4 regions of the Bradyrhizobium sp. AUGA SZCCT0105 genome follow, and region 2 is predicted to be linked to each of the others. Evidence: predicted binding sites of a transcription regulator. Region 2 holds the regulator's gene; each other region holds the start of a gene.
The links. The regulator PhoB, encoded in region 2, activates phosphate uptake and scavenging genes when phosphate is short. The targets are predictions, from matches to a motif close to TGTCATNNANCTGTCAT.

Region 1 (4,209 bases), on a different contig from region 2:
CGTGAGCTCGCCCGGCATCATCGCCATCAGTGCATCGCAGATGGTGCGCGCCGCGACCGGATGCGCCTCGCGATGGCCGACCTTGAGCGACAAAGCGTGATCGTCATAGCCCGCGGGCTCGGCGACGATCACCTGGGCCTGCGGATACTTCGCCTTCACGGCGGTGGCGACACCTGCGATCAACCCGCCGCCCGAAGCCGGCGCGACCACGATGTCGGGCACAAGCCCGAGCGCGGCCATGTCCTCGGCGATCTCGCGGCCCGCAGTACCCTGGCCTGCGATCACGAAGGGATCGTCATAGGGGCGCACCAATGTCGCACCACGCTTGCTGGCGATGCCATTGGCGATCGCCTCGCGGTCGTCGCGATCGCGATCGTACAGCACGACCTCGGCGCCGTAGGACTTGGTCCGCTCACGCTTGGTGATCGGCGAGTCCGCAGGCATCACGATGGTCGCCTGCATGTTGAGGATCTTTGCCGCCGCGGCGACGCCCTGGGCGTGGTTGCCCGAGGAGAACGCGACGACGCCCCCGCTCCGCTTGTCCTGCGGAATCGAGGCGAGCTTGTTGAAGGCGCCGCGGAACTTGAACGATCCGGTCCGTTGCAGCATCTCGGGCTTGAGGAAGACCTGGGTGCCGACGCGTTCGTTGAGAACGGGGAAAGTCAGGAGCGGCGTGCGCACCGCGAACGGCGCGACCACCCTTGCAGCGGCATCGATGTCCGCGGCAGCGACGAGTGGATTGAGAGTGATGTCCGTCATCCACGATTTGTATCGCGGCGGCGGGTAACCCGGCAAGACGCTTTAGCGTGAGTTTGGCTGAGGCGCCGGCAGGGCGGCGAAATGGTGCTCTTCGGCGCCGAATTCGAGCGCCTCGCCCTCGCCGTCGGGCGCCGCGGGGCGGACGTTCATGCAGCGGTCGATGAACACCCGGGCCGACGCCTGCCAGGTGTGGAGCGCGGCGAAATCGACGCAGGCCTGCCGCGGGATGCTGAGCGCCTCCAGACAGGCGTGGCGCAGATCCTCGTCGAGCACGCCGACCGGCGCCGCGCCGATCACGTCGCGGGGACCGGTGACCGGAAAAGCGGCAACCGGCAGGCCGCTGGCCAGCGCTTCAAGCAGCACCAAACCGAACGTATCGGTGCGGCTGGGGAAAACGAACACATCGGCCGCGGCATAGATTTCGGCCAATTCTTCCCCATGGCGGGCACCGAGGAAGAGGGCTTCCGGATATTTCCGCTCCAGCGCCGCCCGCGCCGGGCCGTCGCCGACCACGACCTTGGTGCCGGGCAGATCGAGATCGAGGAACGCCTCGAGGTTCTTCTCCACCGCCACCCGGCCGACGCTGAGATAGACCGGCTGCGGCAGGCAGAGATCGACATCGCGCGGGTGGAACAGCGCGGTATCGACGCCGCGCGACCACAGCACCACGTTGCGGAAGCCGCGCTGGCGCAGTTCGGCGGCCAGCGCCGGGGTCGCGGCCATCACTGCCCGGCTCGGCCTGTGGAACCAGCGCAGCGCACGCCACACCCAGGCCTCCGGGACCGGCGTGCGTGCCGAGACGTATTCGGGAAAGCGGGTGTGGAAGCTCGTCGTGAACGGCAGGCCGTGCTTGCGGCAATAGCGGCGAACCGACAGCCCGATCGGGCCTTCGGTCGCGATATGGATGCTGTCGGGCCTGGCAGCCTCGATCAGGCTTGCGACCTTGGCCTGATAGGGCAGCGCCAGCCGGAGATCGCGATAGCTCGGCATCGCGAAGGTGCGGAACTCGTCCGGCGTCAGGAAGCTCACCTCGACGCCGAGCGATTTCGCCGCCTCTGCCATCATGGTCAGCGTGCGGACAACCCCGTTGACCTGGGGATGCCACGCATCGGTCGCGACCAGGATATGCGTCATGCAGCGCGTGCCGTCACTCGCGGAACTGGCGCGATCCGGCGCACCGGGTCGGTCCAGGTGATGATCTCGAAATGGCCGTCCTCGTGCTCGGCGAGCGCCGTGCAGCTCTCCACCCAGTCGCCGCAATTCATGTAGCGGATGCCGTGCTCGTCATGGATCGTCGCGTAGTGGATGTGGCCGCAGATCACGCCGTCACAGCCATGACGCCGCGCCTCGCCGGCCAGCGTCGCCTCGAACGCGCCGATATAGTTCACGGCCTTCTTGACCTTCAGCTTGGCCCATTGCGACAGCGACCAGTAGGGAACGCCGAACATCTTGCGGAAGAAGTTGACGAAGCGATTCATCTGGATCGCGAAGTCGTAGGCCTTGTCGCCGAGATGGGCGAGCCAGCGCGCGTTCTGCACCACGAGATCGAAGATGTCGCCGTGGATCACGAGGTAGCGCTTGCCGTCGGCGCCGGTGTGAACGGTGTTCTCCACCACGTCGATGCCGCCGAAATGCGTGCCATAATATTTGCGCAGGAACTCGTCGTGGTTGCCTGGGACGTAGATCACCTTGGCGCCCTTGCGGGCCTTGCGCAGCATCTTCTGCACGAAATCGTTGTGGGTCTGCGGCCAGTACCAGTTCGACTTCAGCGCCCAGCCGTCGACAATATCACCAACGAGGTAGATCGTGTCGGCATCGTGGGAGCGGAGGAAGTCCAACAGGCGGTCGGCTTGCGAACCGCGGGCTCCGAGATGTACATCGGAGATAAACAAAGTGCGAAAGCGCCGCTCGGGGCTTTCTTCACTCAAGGAGTCACTTCCCATGCCTGTGCACCTAACAGATTCCTGTGACAAGGCGATGACGATCCCCGCGACCCAAGGCCTCACTAACAGTTAACGAGAATCAGCAGCACGCCCCTCCAGTGCGGATAACAGCGGCGTACGACAATCTGGCGACATAGATGGACGCGGCTGTGCGGAACAGGCGTTGTGTTGCCTGCATATCGCGGGGGGAACAATGCGCATTCAAAGAGGCGATGGATGCGTAGCCCGGATGAAGCGCAGCGTAATGCGGGGTCTTGCGTCCGCGGATGATCTGTTCCCGGATCTCGCTGCGCTTCATCCGGGCTACAAACTTCAGCCGGGCTACAAGAGCGTCAGTAATATTTGTGGAAGTGGTGCACCGGCCCGTGGCCGTGGCCGACGGCGAAGCGATCGGCGGCGGCGATCGCATCCGTGATCCAGGCCTTGCCGTTGCGCACGGCGGTCTCCATCGCCTCGCCTTTCGCCAGTCCGGCGGCGATCGCCGATGACAGCGAGCAGCCAGTGCCGTGCGTGTTGGCGGTTGCGATGCGCGGCGCCGCGAGCGCGATGCTTTGCTCGCCATCGATCAGATAGTCGATGCTCTCCGCGCCGTGCCCATGGCCGCCCTTGACCAGCACCGCGCGACATCCCATCGCCAGCAATTGCCTGCCCTGTCGCTCGACGTCGGCCTCGTTCGAGGCGACCGGCTCGTTCAGCAGCGCCGCCGCTTCCGGCAGGTTCGGCGTGATCAGCGAGGCCAGCGGAAACAGCATGGTCTTCAGCGCATCGACCGCCTCGGCCGCCAGCAGCCGATCGCCCGAGGTTGCGACCATCACCGGATCCAGCACGACATGCCGCGGCGCCCAGCGCTTCAGCCCGTCGGCAATCGCCGCGATGGTCTCGACCTGCGCCACCATGCCGATCTTGACCGCGCCGATTTCGAGGTCGGAGAACACCGCATCGATCTGCGCCGTGACGAACGAAGCGGGCACCGGATGGATGCCGCTGACCCCCGTGGTGTTCTGCGCCGTCAACGCCGTGATCGCGGAGGCGCCGTACACCCCGAACGCGGCAAAGCTCTTGAGGTCGGCCTGGATGCCCGCCCCGCCCGAGGAATCCGAACCGGCAATAGTGAGCGCAACCGGCGTCATTGCGCGGTACCGGCGGTTGGGACGAATGAGATCATGACGAACAAGATCATGGCCTGTCCTAGCCCGGCCGCCCATCGGCAGCAAGTTCGCCTGACTTACCCGCGAGTTGGCCTTGTTGCCCCGTTGCCTTGCCCCCTTGCCTTGGCCGCCCGTTTTTGGCCTATAGTCACGGAAATCCCCGGAGACGACTTTGATGGTTCCTTTCTTCGTCCAGATCAAATGCAAGCTCGGCCAGTCCTACACCGTCGCCAATGCGCTGGCGGAAGCCGAGATTGCGTCCGAGATCTATTCCACCGCGGGCAATTACGATCTGCTGGTCAAGTTCTACGTCGACCACGACACCGACATCGGCCATTTCATCAACGAGAAGGTTCAGG
Region 2 (4,209 bases):
TCGAAAGCGAGCAGCAGGCCATGCTCGTCACACAGCGCGCGCAACGCCTTGAAGAACGCCTGCGGCGCCGAGCGCACGCCGCCCTCGCCCTGCACCGGCTCGATCAGGATGCCGGCCGTGTGCGGGCCGATCGCCTTCTTCACCGCCTCGATGTCGCCGTGCGGCACCTGGTCGAAGCCGTCCATCGGCGGGCCGAAGCCCTCGAGATATTTCGCCGAGCCGGTCGCGGCCAGCGTGCCCAGCGTGCGGCCATGGAAGGCGCCTTCGAAGGTGATGATGCGGTAGCGTTCGGGATGGCCCTTGGAGAAGTGGTGGTGGCGGACCAGCTTGATCACGCCCTCCATCGCTTCCGCGCCGGAATTGCAGAAGAACACGAAGTCGGCAAAGCTCTGCTCGCACAGCCGCGCCGCAAGCACCTCGCCGTCCGGGCTCTTGAACAGGTTCGACATGTGCCAGAGCTTGGTCGCCTGCTCCTGCAGCGCCTTGACCAGATGCGGATGCGCATGCCCGAGCGCGTTCACCGCGACACCGGAGGTGAAATCGAGATAGCGGTCGCCATTGGTTGCGATCAGCCAGGCGCCCTCGCCGCGCTCGAAGCCGAGATCGACCCGGGCGAAGACGGGGAGCAGATGCGACGAGGCGTTGGTCATGGCGTTCACTGCCGGTTTGAAGCCGTCAATCGCCGCGCGCCTTGACGCCTACGCAGCAACCGCCAGCTTCGGAAAACAAAACGGCCGCCTTTGCGGGCGGCACGTGCGGGTCATTCTATGCGGCGGCCGGTCAGTGTCAATCGCCAGGAGCCGGCCTTTGCCGGCCTTCCTGCAATGCGAAACCGGCGCAATCCGGAGCATTCCGGTGCGGTGGAAAAGCCTCATAGCAATGCTTAACTTTGTGGGAACATGTGGACGCACGGCCGCGGACTCTTGCGCCAGAGTCACGCCATATTGTAGCGTTTGGCCTGTCGGGTACGACATCTCGTGCGGCAGTACTGGACCCTCTAAGTAGCCTTCGTGTCTCGCGTAAACGTTCGGGCGCAACACCGTGCCCGGCGAGGGCTAAGGGATTCTGGCCGCAGGGATATTTGTCCAGATTGGCTCGCAGCGCCGCTCCGATGAGTGGCCGGCGCCATGCGAAAGGAAGAATGTGATGACTGTATTGACCTGGTCCGACGATCGCGTCGAGCAGCTGAAGAAGCTCTGGGAATCCGGCCTCTCGGCCAGCCAGATCGCGGCGGAACTTGGCAATGTGACGCGAAACGCCGTGATCGGCAAAGTACATCGGCTCGGCCTCTCCGGCCGCGCCAAGGCCCCCTCCACGGCCGCGCCGCGGCAGCGCAAGGCCCGCCCCGCCCAGCACATGATGCGGGTGGCGCGCCCGGTCTCGCGCGGCAACACTGCGCTTGCGCACGCCTTCGAGGTCGAGATGGAGCCCGATCCGATCTCCTTCGACAACGTGGTGCCGATGAGCCAGCGGCTGTCGCTGCTCGAGCTCAACGAGGCCACCTGCCATTGGCCGGTCGGCGATCCCTCGAGCCCGGAATTCTTCTTCTGCGGCGGCAAGGCGCTCGCCGGTCTGCCCTATTGCGCGCATCACTCGCGCGTCGCCTATCAGCCCGCCGCCGATCGCCGCCGGCCGTCGGCGAAGCCACAGATCAAGTAAGCACTCGGGAAACTGCCTGGACTGTAAAAACAAATCCCCGCGAAAGCGGGGATTTTTTTGTGGCTCGTAGCCCGGATGGAGCGAAGCGTAATCCGGCGCGGTGTTTGAAGCGGAGAATGAAGTTCTGGATTTCGCTTCGCTCCATCCGGGCTACGTCACATCACCGGCGTCGTCCCGGCGAACGCCGGGACCCATAACCACGAATGGGCGTTGTTAGAAAGTCGTCTGGCCGCTTGCCGATTGCGCCGGCCGCGGCTTATGGGTCCCGGCGTTCGCCGGGACGACGCCGTGTTGTGGTTTACGATTGTCGGCCAGCCTTACGGCTGCGGTTCGGCCTTCGCGAAGCGGTCGTCGAGCGCGTAGCCGGCGCCGCGCACGGTGCGGATCGGATCCTGCTCGCGGCCCGGATTGAGCAGCTTGCGCAGGCGGCCGATATGCACGTCGACGGTACGCTCATCGATATAGATGTCGCGGCCCCAGACGCTGTCGAGCAGCTGCTCGCGGCTGAACACGCGGCCGGGATGCTCGAGGAAGAATTCGAGCAGCCGATACTCGGTCGGACCGAGATCGATCGGACGTCCCGAGCGCGCCACGCGGCGCTTTTCGCGGTCGAGCTCGATGTCGCCATAGGTCAGCACGGTCGCAAGCCGCTCCGGGCTCGCACGGCGCAGCAGGCCCTTCACCCGTGCCAGCAGTTCCGGCACCGAGAACGGCTTGACGATGTAGTCGTCGGCGCCGGTGGCAAGCCCGCGCACGCGCTCGCTCTCCTCGCCGCGCGCGGTCAGCATGATGATCGGAAGCTGCTTGGTCTCGGGCCGCGCCCGCAGGCGGCGGCACAGCTCGATGCCGGACAGGCCCGGCAGCATCCAGTCCAGTACCACGAGGTCGGGAACGCGCTCCTTCAGGCGGGTGTCGGCATCGTCGCCGCGCCCCACCGTCTCGACATCGTAGCCTTCCGCATCGAGGTTGTAGCGCAACAGTGTCGTCAGCGCTTCCTCGTCTTCGACTACCAGAATGCGTGCGCTCATCGGCTTAAGTTCTCTCTCTGTGATGATCCGTTGCCCAGACGCAAACCGAAACGCTTGCTTTCCTGAGCATAATCCCCGCGGAAACGACTTGTCGTGAAGACAATCCGGCTCCGCGCCTGCGGATCATGTCCTAGGTACCGGGCACCGTGGTGGCAAAGTTGGTCATGTCGCCCTTCGGGCGCTTGTCGGTGATCTGCTGGCCCTCGATCATGTAGAACACGGTTTCGGCGATGTTGGTGGCGTGATCGCCGATCCGCTCGATGTTCTTGGCGCAGAACATCAGATGGATGCAGAACGAGATGTTGCGCGGATCCTCCATCATGTAGGTCAGCAACTCGCGGAACAGCGAGGTGCAGATCGCATCGACCTCCTCGTCGCCCTTCCAGACGTTCATCGCCGCCGGCAGGTCGTGCGCGGCATAGGCGTCGAGCACCGACTTGACCTGCGACAGCACGAGGTCGGTCATGTGCTCCAGGCCGCGGATCAGCTTCAGCGGCTGGAAATCGCTTTCCAGCGCCGCGACGCGCTTGCCCATGTTCTTGGCGAGGTCGCCGATCCGCTCGAGGTCGGTGGCCACGCGCATCGCGCTGACGATTTCGCGCAGGTCGATCGCCATCGGCTGGCGGCGGGCGATCGTCAGCACCGCGCGCTCTTCGATCACGCGCTGCAGATTGTCGATCTCGATGTCCGCGGCGACCACGCGCTTGCCGAGCGCGACGTCGCGACGGATCAGCGCGTCGACCGACTCGGTGATCATCCGCTCGACGAGGCCGCCCATCTCGGCGACCAGGCGGGTCAACTCCTGCAGGTCGCTGTCGAATGCCTTGGCGGTATGTTCAGAAGCCATCGCTTGTCTCCCTCATGATCCCGGGGATCATGATTTGGTGTCCTCAGTTTCGCATGATCCGGTCGGAAAACCGGTACCCAATTTTGCGGACCATGCGCTAGCCGAACCGGCCGGTGATGTAGTCCTGGGTGCGTCGATCGCTCGGCGAGGTGAAGATCTTGTTGGTGTCGTCGAACTCGATCAGCTCACCGAGATACATGAAGGCGGTCTTGTCGGAGACGCGCGCCGCCTGCTGCATGTTGTGGGTGACGATTGCGATCGTGTAGTCTTCGGAGAGCTCCTGGATCAGTTCCTCGACCTTGGCGGTCGAGATCGGATCGAGCGCCGAGCACGGCTCGTCGAACAGGATCACCTCGGGACGCACCGCCACGGTGCGCGCGATGCACAGGCGCTGCTGCTGGCCGCCGGAGAGCGACAGGCCGGAAGCGTTCAGCTTGTCCTTGACCTCATTCCACAGCGCGCCGCCGCGCAGCGCCTTCTCGACCCGGTCGTCCATCTCGGACTTCGAGATCTTTTCGTAGAGGCGGATGCCGAAGGCGATGTTCTCGTAGATCGTCATCGGGAACGGCGTCGGCTTCTGGAACACCATGCCGACCCGCGCGCGGAGCAGATTGAGGTCGAGCTTGGGATCGAGAATGTTGGTCTGGTCCAGCATCAGCTGGCCGACCGCGCGCT
Region 3 (4,209 bases), on a different contig from region 2:
CTCCATGACATAAGGATAGCCCCAGCGATCGAGATAGTCGCGCTGCCGCTCCGTGAGCCGTTCGGGCTTGCGCCGCGCGCGATCTTGCGGCGTCAGCGGCGCACGGAATGCGTCGAACTCGGTGACGCAATCGGCGGCAAGCCGTTGCAGATCATCCGAGCGGCGCGCCGGGATCACGGCAATGAAGCCGCTGATGGCATCGACAACAGGTTCGATCACCGGAATGCGCCGCGCGCGGCCGGCGAACGCAGCGCAGGCGTCGAGCAGCTCGGACTCGTTCCTGCCATAGGCAAGCGCAGTGGGTGCCTTCAGCGTGGCGTGAAAACCGTATTTGCGCGGGTCCTCCGTCACCTCGCGCCAGTCGGGCGCGACGCCATCGGAAAACGGCAGGTCGTCGCCCGACACGGCATCGTAGCCGAGCAGTGTCGAACCGAAGCGGTGCAGGGCGCTGTCGGGTGACGGCGCATAATAGATCGCGTAGCGCGGAGTGTTGGCCATGGCGGCAGAACAGGTCCTGACTATGCTGCCGCAACCGTTTTGCGCGGTGCGAGCGAATGAACGAGGCAGCTCGCGTCCGCCAGATGCGCCAGCCGTCCGGCTGATATCACGGCGACGATGCGCGGCCGCAGCGGCACCTTGTCGTCGACGACGATGATGTCGGCGCGGCGGCCGGCGGCGATCACGCCGCGATCGGCAAGCCCTGCCGCGCGTGCCGGTGCCGACGAGATCAGGTCCCAGGCCTTCGCAAGCGGCAGGATGCCGTCGGCGGCGAGGCGGAACGCGGCGAGCAGTTGCGCCGGATAATAGTAGTCCGACGCCAGCACCGAGCAGAGGCCCTGTGCGATCATGTCGGATGCCTTGGTCCAGCCGGTGTGGCTGCCGCCGCGCACCACGTTCGGCGCGCCGAACACGATGAAGTCGCCGGCGGCGGCGGCGTCGCGCGCGGTCTCCTCATTGACCGGGAATTCAGCGATCGTGGCGCCGAGCGCGCGAAACTCCTGGCGCATCGCCGGGCTGTTGTCGTCATGCGAGAGCATCCGAATGTTCGCCGCGCGCGCAGCGGCCGCCAGTCGCGCGATCGAGGCGGGTACCTCGGGACGGCGCGCCACGATCCGATCGAGCATGTCGTTGACGGCTTCGATGGAGAGCCCGGTGCGTTCGGCGAGCTGGTTGCGCTTCTTCGGCTTGACGTTGCTGTGGTCGTTGAAGGCGAACAGATCGATGCGGCCTTCGCTGAGCCATTGAATGATCTCGGCCTCGGCCTCGAGATTGTGGGTCTCGTGACGCAGGTGGAAGCGTGTATCGGCGGCGAGCTGCGGCCGCAGCGCCTCGATCGCGTCGAGCAGCTTGCGTGCATTCTCCGCACTGCGCAGGCCAGGCTCCCAGGACCAGGTCGTGCCATGGAACACGGTGGTGATGCCGTTGGCGATCGCCTGCCGGTCGCTGTCGATCAGCGCCACGTCGGTCGGGAAGTCGACGCCGGGGCGCGGCATCATCTGCCGCTCGAACGCATCGCCGTGCAGATCGATGATGCCGGGCAGCACCAAGAGGCCGCCGGCATTGATGTGGAGCGCGGCGCGGCCCTGTTCGGCGTCGAGTGCGCCGATGTCGCGGCCGGTAGTGCGCAGCGAGGTCTCGACCAACGCACCGTCAACCAGCGTGCGTCCGCCTTCAATGAAAATGTCCGTCACCTTACGGCGCTCCATTGCTTGCTCTGTGATTGGGATACGGCCTCGGCCTCATACTTGTCGAGGAATTCCTCGACCACGAGTTTGCGGAAGTCGGGCAGGACACGACGAAGTGTTTCGTGATCCCAGTCCCACCACGCGAGCGCTGTCAGGCGATCCGCTGCTGTCTCGGAGAAGCGCCGCTTCACCGGCCGCGCCGGATTACCGGCAACGATGGTGTAGGCGGGCACATCCTTGGTCACGATCGCGCCTGCAGCGACGACAGCGCCGGTTCCGACGTTCCGGCCCGGCAGCAGGATCGCGCCATGACCGATCCAGACGTCATGGCCGATATGCACGTGATGCGCACGTCGCCAGTTGAAGAAATCGGTGTCGTCGCTCTCACCGGGAAAATAGGCGCTGGCGCGGTAGGTGAAATGTGCCTGCGTCGCGCGATGCATCGGGTGGTTGCCGGGATTGATGCGGGTCATCGCCGCGATCGAGCAGAACTTGCCGATCGAGGTGTAGGTGATCTGGCTGTCGTTCACGACGTAGGAATAGTCGTCCATGCTGACTTCAAGCAGGATGGTGCGCGCGCCGACCTCGGTATATTTGCCGAGCTTGCTCTCGCGCACCGACGCAGTCGGGTCGATCGTCGGCACAACCGAGAGTGTTTTTCCGGCCATCAGGGCCTCCGCAAATCTTGTAAATCTTTGGCTTCCGGGGAGATGCGGGCTCGTCATCAGGATGCTTGATGACAACATCATGACGTTGCGATGACGTCAAACGAACGGCAGGGAAGGGGTGTGGACGATCGCCGCACTGCAACGCCACGTCACATAACTGTCAAGCACCGGGGATAGCGATGGCCCAACGCGACGCGGTTGGAGCATTGCATGCTGGTGGTGGAAGGTTTGACGTGCCGGTTCGGCACAAAAGCCGCAGTCGATAACGCATCCTTTTCGATCGCGCCGGGCAGCTTTGTCGGCGTGATCGGCCGCTCCGGTGCCGGCAAGTCGACGCTGCTGCGGATGATCAACCGTCTCGCCGATCCGACCTCCGGCCGTATCCTGTTCGAAGGCACTGACGTGACCGCGCTGCGCGGCAAGGCGCTGCGGCAGTGGCGGGCGCGCTCGGCGATGATCTTCCAGCAATTCAATCTCGTCGGCCGCCTCGATGTGCTGACCAACGTTCTGATGGGCCGGCTCGCCCAGATCCCGTCCTGGCGTTCGCTGGCGCAGGTCTGGCCGGAGCAGGACAGGGCGCTCGCGCTGTCCGCGCTCGAGCAGTTCGACATCGCCCAGCTCGCGGCGCAGCGCGCCGATCAGCTCTCCGGCGGCCAGCAGCAGCGGGTCGCGATTGCCCGCGCGCTGGTGCAGGAACCCGACATCATTCTTGCCGACGAGCCGATCGCCTCGCTCGATCCGCGCAACACCAAGATCGTGATGGACGCGCTGCTGCGCATCAACAAGCATTTCGGCATCACGGTGCTCTGCAACCTGCACTCCCTCGACCTGGCGCGAAGCTATTGCGACCGCCTGATCGGCATGGCGGCGGGGCGCGTGGTGTTCGACGGCGCCCCCGCGGCGCTCACCGACCATATTGCCCGCGAGCTCTACGACCTCGAGGCCAATGACGTCATGGGCGCGGCCCCGATGCCCGCGCCCGACGGCGCAACTGCTCCGGCGCTCGGCACCGCTGCCGCGGCCTGAGCGGCGCATTTTCGAAAAACAGGGCAACCGGGCATTTCGCCCGGCCAACAGGCGTAACTACCAAAGAGGGGTAACATGATCACTCGTCGCATCATTCTGGCCGGCGCCGCCGCGCTGGCGTTTGCAGGATCGGCTTCGGCCGAGGACTGGAAGACCAAGTATCCGGAGATCACCTTCGCGGTGATTCCCGCCGAGAACGGCTCCGGCGTTACCGAGCGCTACGGTCCGCTCACCGAGTATCTGTCGAAGGAACTCGGCATCAAGGTGACCCTGCGCGTCGCCAACGACTACGCGGCCGTCATCGAGGGCCAGCGCGCCGGCAACATCCACATCGGTTACTACGGCCCGGCGTCGTTCGCCCGCGCTCGCCTCACCGGCGTCAAGACCGACGCGTTCGTGATCGACGTCAATGCCGACGGTTCGAAGGGCTATTATTCGGTGTTCTACGTGCTCGCCAAGAGCCCGTACCAGAAGGTCGAAGACCTCAAGGGCAAGAATATCGGCCTGGTCGATCCCAACTCGACCTCCGGCAACAACATGCCGCGTTTCAAGCTGAACCAGATGGGGATCGATCCGGAGACCTACTTCTCCAAGGTCGTCTTCACCGGCAGCCACGAGAACGCCGTGCTGGCGCTGGCGCAGGGCACCGTCGACGTCGCCGCCAATTGGTGGAATGCCGACGACGATTCCAACCTGACCCGCATGCTCGCCAAGAACATGGTGAAGTCGAGCGACGGCACGCCGCTGAAGAAGGAGGACTTCCGTATCATCGTGAAGTCCGACCTGATCATCAACTCGCCCTACGCCTATCTCGAGAGCCTTCCCGACGA
Region 4 (4,209 bases), on a different contig from region 2:
AGGCCTTGGCCGGATATTCGGTGCGGTCATAGCTGTCGTCATAGAACAGGCCGCCGCCCTTCGGCGTGGCGCCCGTGACCTGCGCGAGCATGCCGGGAAAGCTGTCGGATGGCGCGGTGGTCAAAGCGTTCGGATAGACGACGCCCTTTCCGGTGAGCTGGGCGAAGTTGCCGCCGGGGCGGCTTTCGACCCAACGCTTCAAATCGACGGCGTGCATGCCGTCGACGCTGATCAGCAGGACGTGCTTGTAGCCATGTCGCTGCGAATGGTCGTTGTCGTCATCCGCTTGCGCGACGGCGACGCCGCAAGCCAGCATGGCTGCCGCGATCGCGGCAGTTGACAGGAAATAGTCACGAAAGCCACTCATGAGTTCGCCCCTCTTTGATTTCGGTGAATTTGGAATCGCCTGCGCTGGCCGCGACAACTTGTCGCGGTCAATTGACGGCGGGATGACGCTTTCATGCGAGTTCGATGACCGTGGTCGTGGCTGACCGGCATCCCATGGTTGCAGGATTGGCCCAATCTGGGCGACGCGCCGGCCGGGCGACGCCGCGCAACGACAAGCTTTGCCGTTCAAACGCGGACATCACGTCTCTGACGTCTTACGCTGGACCGCGCGACACTGCCGGCTCTATGAGAGCATGAGGGGGAACGCGCATGCCCAACATGTCTCGCCGGCCATTCCTGCAACTCGCGCTCGGCGCGGCGACGCTGCCGCTTGCTTCCCGTCGCGCGCGCGCCGAGACCATGGCGCGCCCCATCACTTTGATCGTGCCGTTCGCCGCCGGTGGGCCGACCGACGTGCTGGCGCGGATCCTCGCCGAATATATGCGCAATACGCTCGGCCATCCCGTCATCATCGAGAATGTCACGGGCGCCTCCGGCACTGTCGCGGGCCTGCGCGCCTCGCGCGCGGCGCCGGACGGCACCACGATCACGATCGGGCACTGGGGCACGCATTGCCTCAACGGCGCGATCTATCAGCTGCAATATGACGTGCGCGAATTCGCGCCGATTGCACTGATCGCGAGCGGACCGCAGCTCATCATCGGACGGCCCGATCTGCCGGCGCAGAATCTGAACGAGCTGATCGCCTGGCTCAAGACCAATGGCGACAAGGCCACCGCCGGCACCGCGGGCCCGGGTTCGGGCGCGCATGTCGCGGGCGTGTTCTTCCAGCAGTTGACGAACACGAACTTCTCCTTCGTGCCGTATCGCGGCGCTGGTCCCGCGCTGAACGATCTGATGGCCGGGCATATCGACATCATGTTCGATCAGGCCTCCAACTCGCTGCCGCAGGTGAAGAGCGGGACCGTGAAGGCCTTTGCGGTGACAGCGTCGTCGCGGCTCGCATCGGCACCCGATATTCCGACCGTCGACGAAGCCGGACTGCCGGGTCTCTACATCGCCTATTGGCACGGCATCTGGGCGCCGAAGGGCACGCCGGCCGATATCGTATCTGTTCTGTCGAAGGCGGTGACGTCGGCGCTCGCCGAGCCCGTCGTCCGGCAACGCTTCGCCGAACTCGGGCAGGAGATCCCGTCACCGGATAGACAGAGCCCCGCCGCGCTGCGCGACCATCAAGCCGCCGAGGTCGAGAAGTGGTGGCCGATCGTCAAGTCGGCCAACATCAAGGCGGAATAACTTCCAGCGCGACGCTCCGTCAAACTCAAGGGAACCGCGACAGGCGGTATCCCGTGCGGTTCCGAACTTTTGACGTAGGCCGAAGGTCAGGGGCCACTGTCATCCCGTCGTCATGGGCCTCCGAAAAAACGTTGCGACAGCTTACGAGAGCATCGCGCGCGCGAGACCTCTCGCGTTTCCACGGAGATCAACATGAAAATCGTCAAGACAATCGTGGCCGCCAGTCTGGTGGCTATGGCGACGCCGAGCTTCGCAGCCGACATCACCGGTGCCGGTTCGACATTTATCTTCCCTGTCCTCTCCAAATGGGCCGACGCCTACAAGAAGGATTCAGGCAGTGGCGTGAATTACCAGTCGATCGGTTCGGGTGCCGGCATCAAGCAGATTGAAGCCAACACCGTGACCTTCGGTGCCACCGACGCGCCGCTGAAGTCCGACCAGTTGCAGAAGGACGGTCTTGCGCAGTGGCCGATGATCATGGGGGCGATCGTTCCGGTGGTGAACCTCGACGGCGTGAAGGCCGGCGATCTGGTTCTCGACGGTCCGACGCTTGCCAACATTTTCCTCGGCAAGATCACCAAGTGGGATGACGCCGCGATCAAGAAGCTCAATCCGAAGGCCAAGCTGCCATCCGAGGCGATCTCGGTGGTTCATCGCGCCGACGGTTCGGGAACGACTTTCAACTTCACCGACTATCTGAGCAAGGTCAGCCCGGATTGGAAGAGCAAGATCGGTTCCGGCACCGCGGTCGAATGGCCGGTCGGCGTCGGCGCCAAGGGCAACGAAGGCGTTGCGGGCAATATCGCGCAGGCCAAGAACTCGATCGGCTATGTCGAGTATGCCTACGCCAAGCAGAACAAGCTGACCTACACCGCGTTGATCAACAAGGCGGGCAAGACCATTCAGCCGACCAACGAAGCGTTCCAGGCTGCGGCGTCGAACGCCGACTGGACCAACGCGCCCGGCTACTACCTGATCCTGACCGACCAGCCGGGCGACAAGTCCTGGCCGATCGTCGCTTCGACGTTCATCCTGTTGCACAAGGACGCGACCGACAAGGCGGCCTCGAAGGAAGCGCTCAAGTTCTTCAAGTTCGCCTTTGACAAGGGCGCCAAGAGCGCGGAAGAGCTCGACTACATCCCGATGCCGGACAGCGTCGTGAAGCAGATCGAGAAGACCTGGGCTGCTGACGTCAAGAGCTGAGCTGCCCACTTTCGGATCCGCTCAATGGCATGAAGCCGGCGTCGGTTGACGCCGGCTTTTTCTTCGGCGGTTGACCGCCACGCTCACATTCGCGGCATTTCATCTATCTACCTGAATGTTATGCGCTTTTAGATCGTGCCTCGAACTTGAAATGCGGACTTACCAATTTATATGTTCGTCTGAACATATTTGGTGAGCGATGATTGGAACGACGACTGCCGCCGCGCTGCCGGCCTCCCGGCCCAAGGGACGCCGCAGCAAGGACATGCCCGACGGCCGCCAGGCGCTGCTGATCGCGGCGACCGAGGCCTTTGCGAGCCTCGGTTTCGACGGCGCCGACCTGCGTAGCGTCGCCGCGGCAGCGGGCGTCGCGCCGAATCTCGTGCGCGTCCACTTCGGCAACAAGGCCGCGCTATGGGAGGCCTGCCTCGACCGCATCGTGACGCTTGCGGAGCCTGTGATGGCCGAGGTGCACACCATCGCCACCGACACGCGCCGTTCGCTGGCCGACCGGCTGCGCGATCTCATCATCCGCGTCGCCACGTTCTATGCCTCGCATCCGCAGGTGAGGGACTTCGTGGTTCGCCACGGTGCGGAAGCGCCGGAGCGCTCCGCAATGGTGACCGAAAAGCTGCTGCGTCCGGCCTATGAGAGCGCGCGCGAGCTCTTCGAGGCCGGCATCGCGGCGGGCATCATCCGCAGCAGCCATCCGGCGCTGTTCTTTGCGTTGCTCAACGCGGCGCTCAACCAGCCGCCGGCCTTTCCGATGCTGCTCGGCCGGTTTGCGCCCGAGATCGATCCCGAGACAGGGCGGACGCAGCTGCTCGATACGACGATCGCAACGCTTCTGCATCTTCCGCCGTCGCAAGCCGACGCCGAACCCGCAGCCGGCAACGGCCGCAAGCCGCTGTCGTGACATCCAGCCTCGACCAACACTTCAACCTGCCAGTGAGAGAGTGATCCATGAAACTTCGTCTTGCCCTCGTGCTTCTCGGTGCAACCATCGCGCCCGCCATGGCCCAGTCCGGACTGAACGAATCCATGCAGCGTCAAGCCTGCATGGGTGACGCGGTCCGCCTGTGCGGCGCCTACATTCCGGATCGCGGCCGGATCAGGGATTGCATGGCGGCGCAGGTCGAGCAGCTCAGCCCGTCATGCCGCGCGGTGTTCGATGCATCGGTGCAGGCCGAGCGATCGCCGTCGCGGCGTTGATCCTCGCCGCCGGTCCCAGAATCATGCGTCCAGGCAACAGGTCGCAGCCAACAGCGGTTGTCCGAGGAGCAGTCCTCGCAAATCCGTGAAAACACCTCCTTCCGTTAACCTTTGATTAACCATGCGGTCCGATTGTTAACCATTCGACAA

Region 1: JQ573_RS12140 (UDP-2,3-diacylglucosamine diphosphatase) is a predicted target of PhoB. The motif match lies at 2,726-2,742, and genes of this name have one in related genera.
Region 3: phnC (phosphonate ABC transporter ATP-binding protein) is a predicted target of PhoB. The motif match lies at 2,422-2,438, and genes of this name have one in related genera.
Region 4: pstS (phosphate ABC transporter substrate-binding protein PstS) is a predicted target of PhoB. The motif match lies at 1,742-1,758, and genes of this name have one in related genera.

The regions. Positions count from the first base shown of each region.
Region 1 covers NZ_JAFCMK010000002.1:637,863-642,071, forward strand. The annotation lists gene JQ573_RS12130 (threonine/serine dehydratase) at 1-759, opposite strand, end outside; gene JQ573_RS12135 (glycosyltransferase family 1 protein) at 802-1,893, opposite strand; gene JQ573_RS12140 (UDP-2,3-diacylglucosamine diphosphatase) at 1,890-2,702, opposite strand; gene thiD (bifunctional hydroxymethylpyrimidine kinase/phosphomethylpyrimidine kinase) at 3,035-3,832, opposite strand; gene JQ573_RS12150 (Lrp/AsnC ligand binding domain-containing protein) at 4,026-4,209, shown strand, end outside.
Region 2 covers NZ_JAFCMK010000008.1:323,617-327,825, forward strand. The annotation lists gene JQ573_RS32550 (aspartate aminotransferase family protein) at 1-650, opposite strand, end outside; gene JQ573_RS32555 (GcrA family cell cycle regulator) at 1,147-1,659, shown strand; gene phoB (phosphate regulon transcriptional regulator PhoB) at 1,977-2,687, opposite strand; gene phoU (phosphate signaling complex protein PhoU) at 2,818-3,534, opposite strand; gene pstB (phosphate ABC transporter ATP-binding protein PstB) at 3,632-4,209, opposite strand, start outside.
Region 3 covers NZ_JAFCMK010000001.1:936,794-941,002, forward strand. The annotation lists gene JQ573_RS04485 (DUF1045 domain-containing protein) at 1-498, opposite strand, end outside; gene JQ573_RS04490 (alpha-D-ribose 1-methylphosphonate 5-triphosphate diphosphatase) at 519-1,691, opposite strand; gene JQ573_RS04495 (chloramphenicol acetyltransferase) at 1,688-2,353, opposite strand; gene phnC (phosphonate ABC transporter ATP-binding protein) at 2,564-3,379, shown strand; gene phnD (phosphonate ABC transporter substrate-binding protein) at 3,455-4,209, shown strand, end outside.
Region 4 covers NZ_JAFCMK010000004.1:173,825-178,033, forward strand. The annotation lists gene JQ573_RS20430 (alkaline phosphatase family protein) at 1-367, opposite strand, end outside; gene JQ573_RS20435 (tripartite tricarboxylate transporter substrate-binding protein) at 748-1,644, shown strand; gene pstS (phosphate ABC transporter substrate-binding protein PstS) at 1,837-2,847, shown strand; gene JQ573_RS20445 (TetR/AcrR family transcriptional regulator) at 3,047-3,763, shown strand; gene JQ573_RS20450 (hypothetical protein) at 3,811-4,059, shown strand.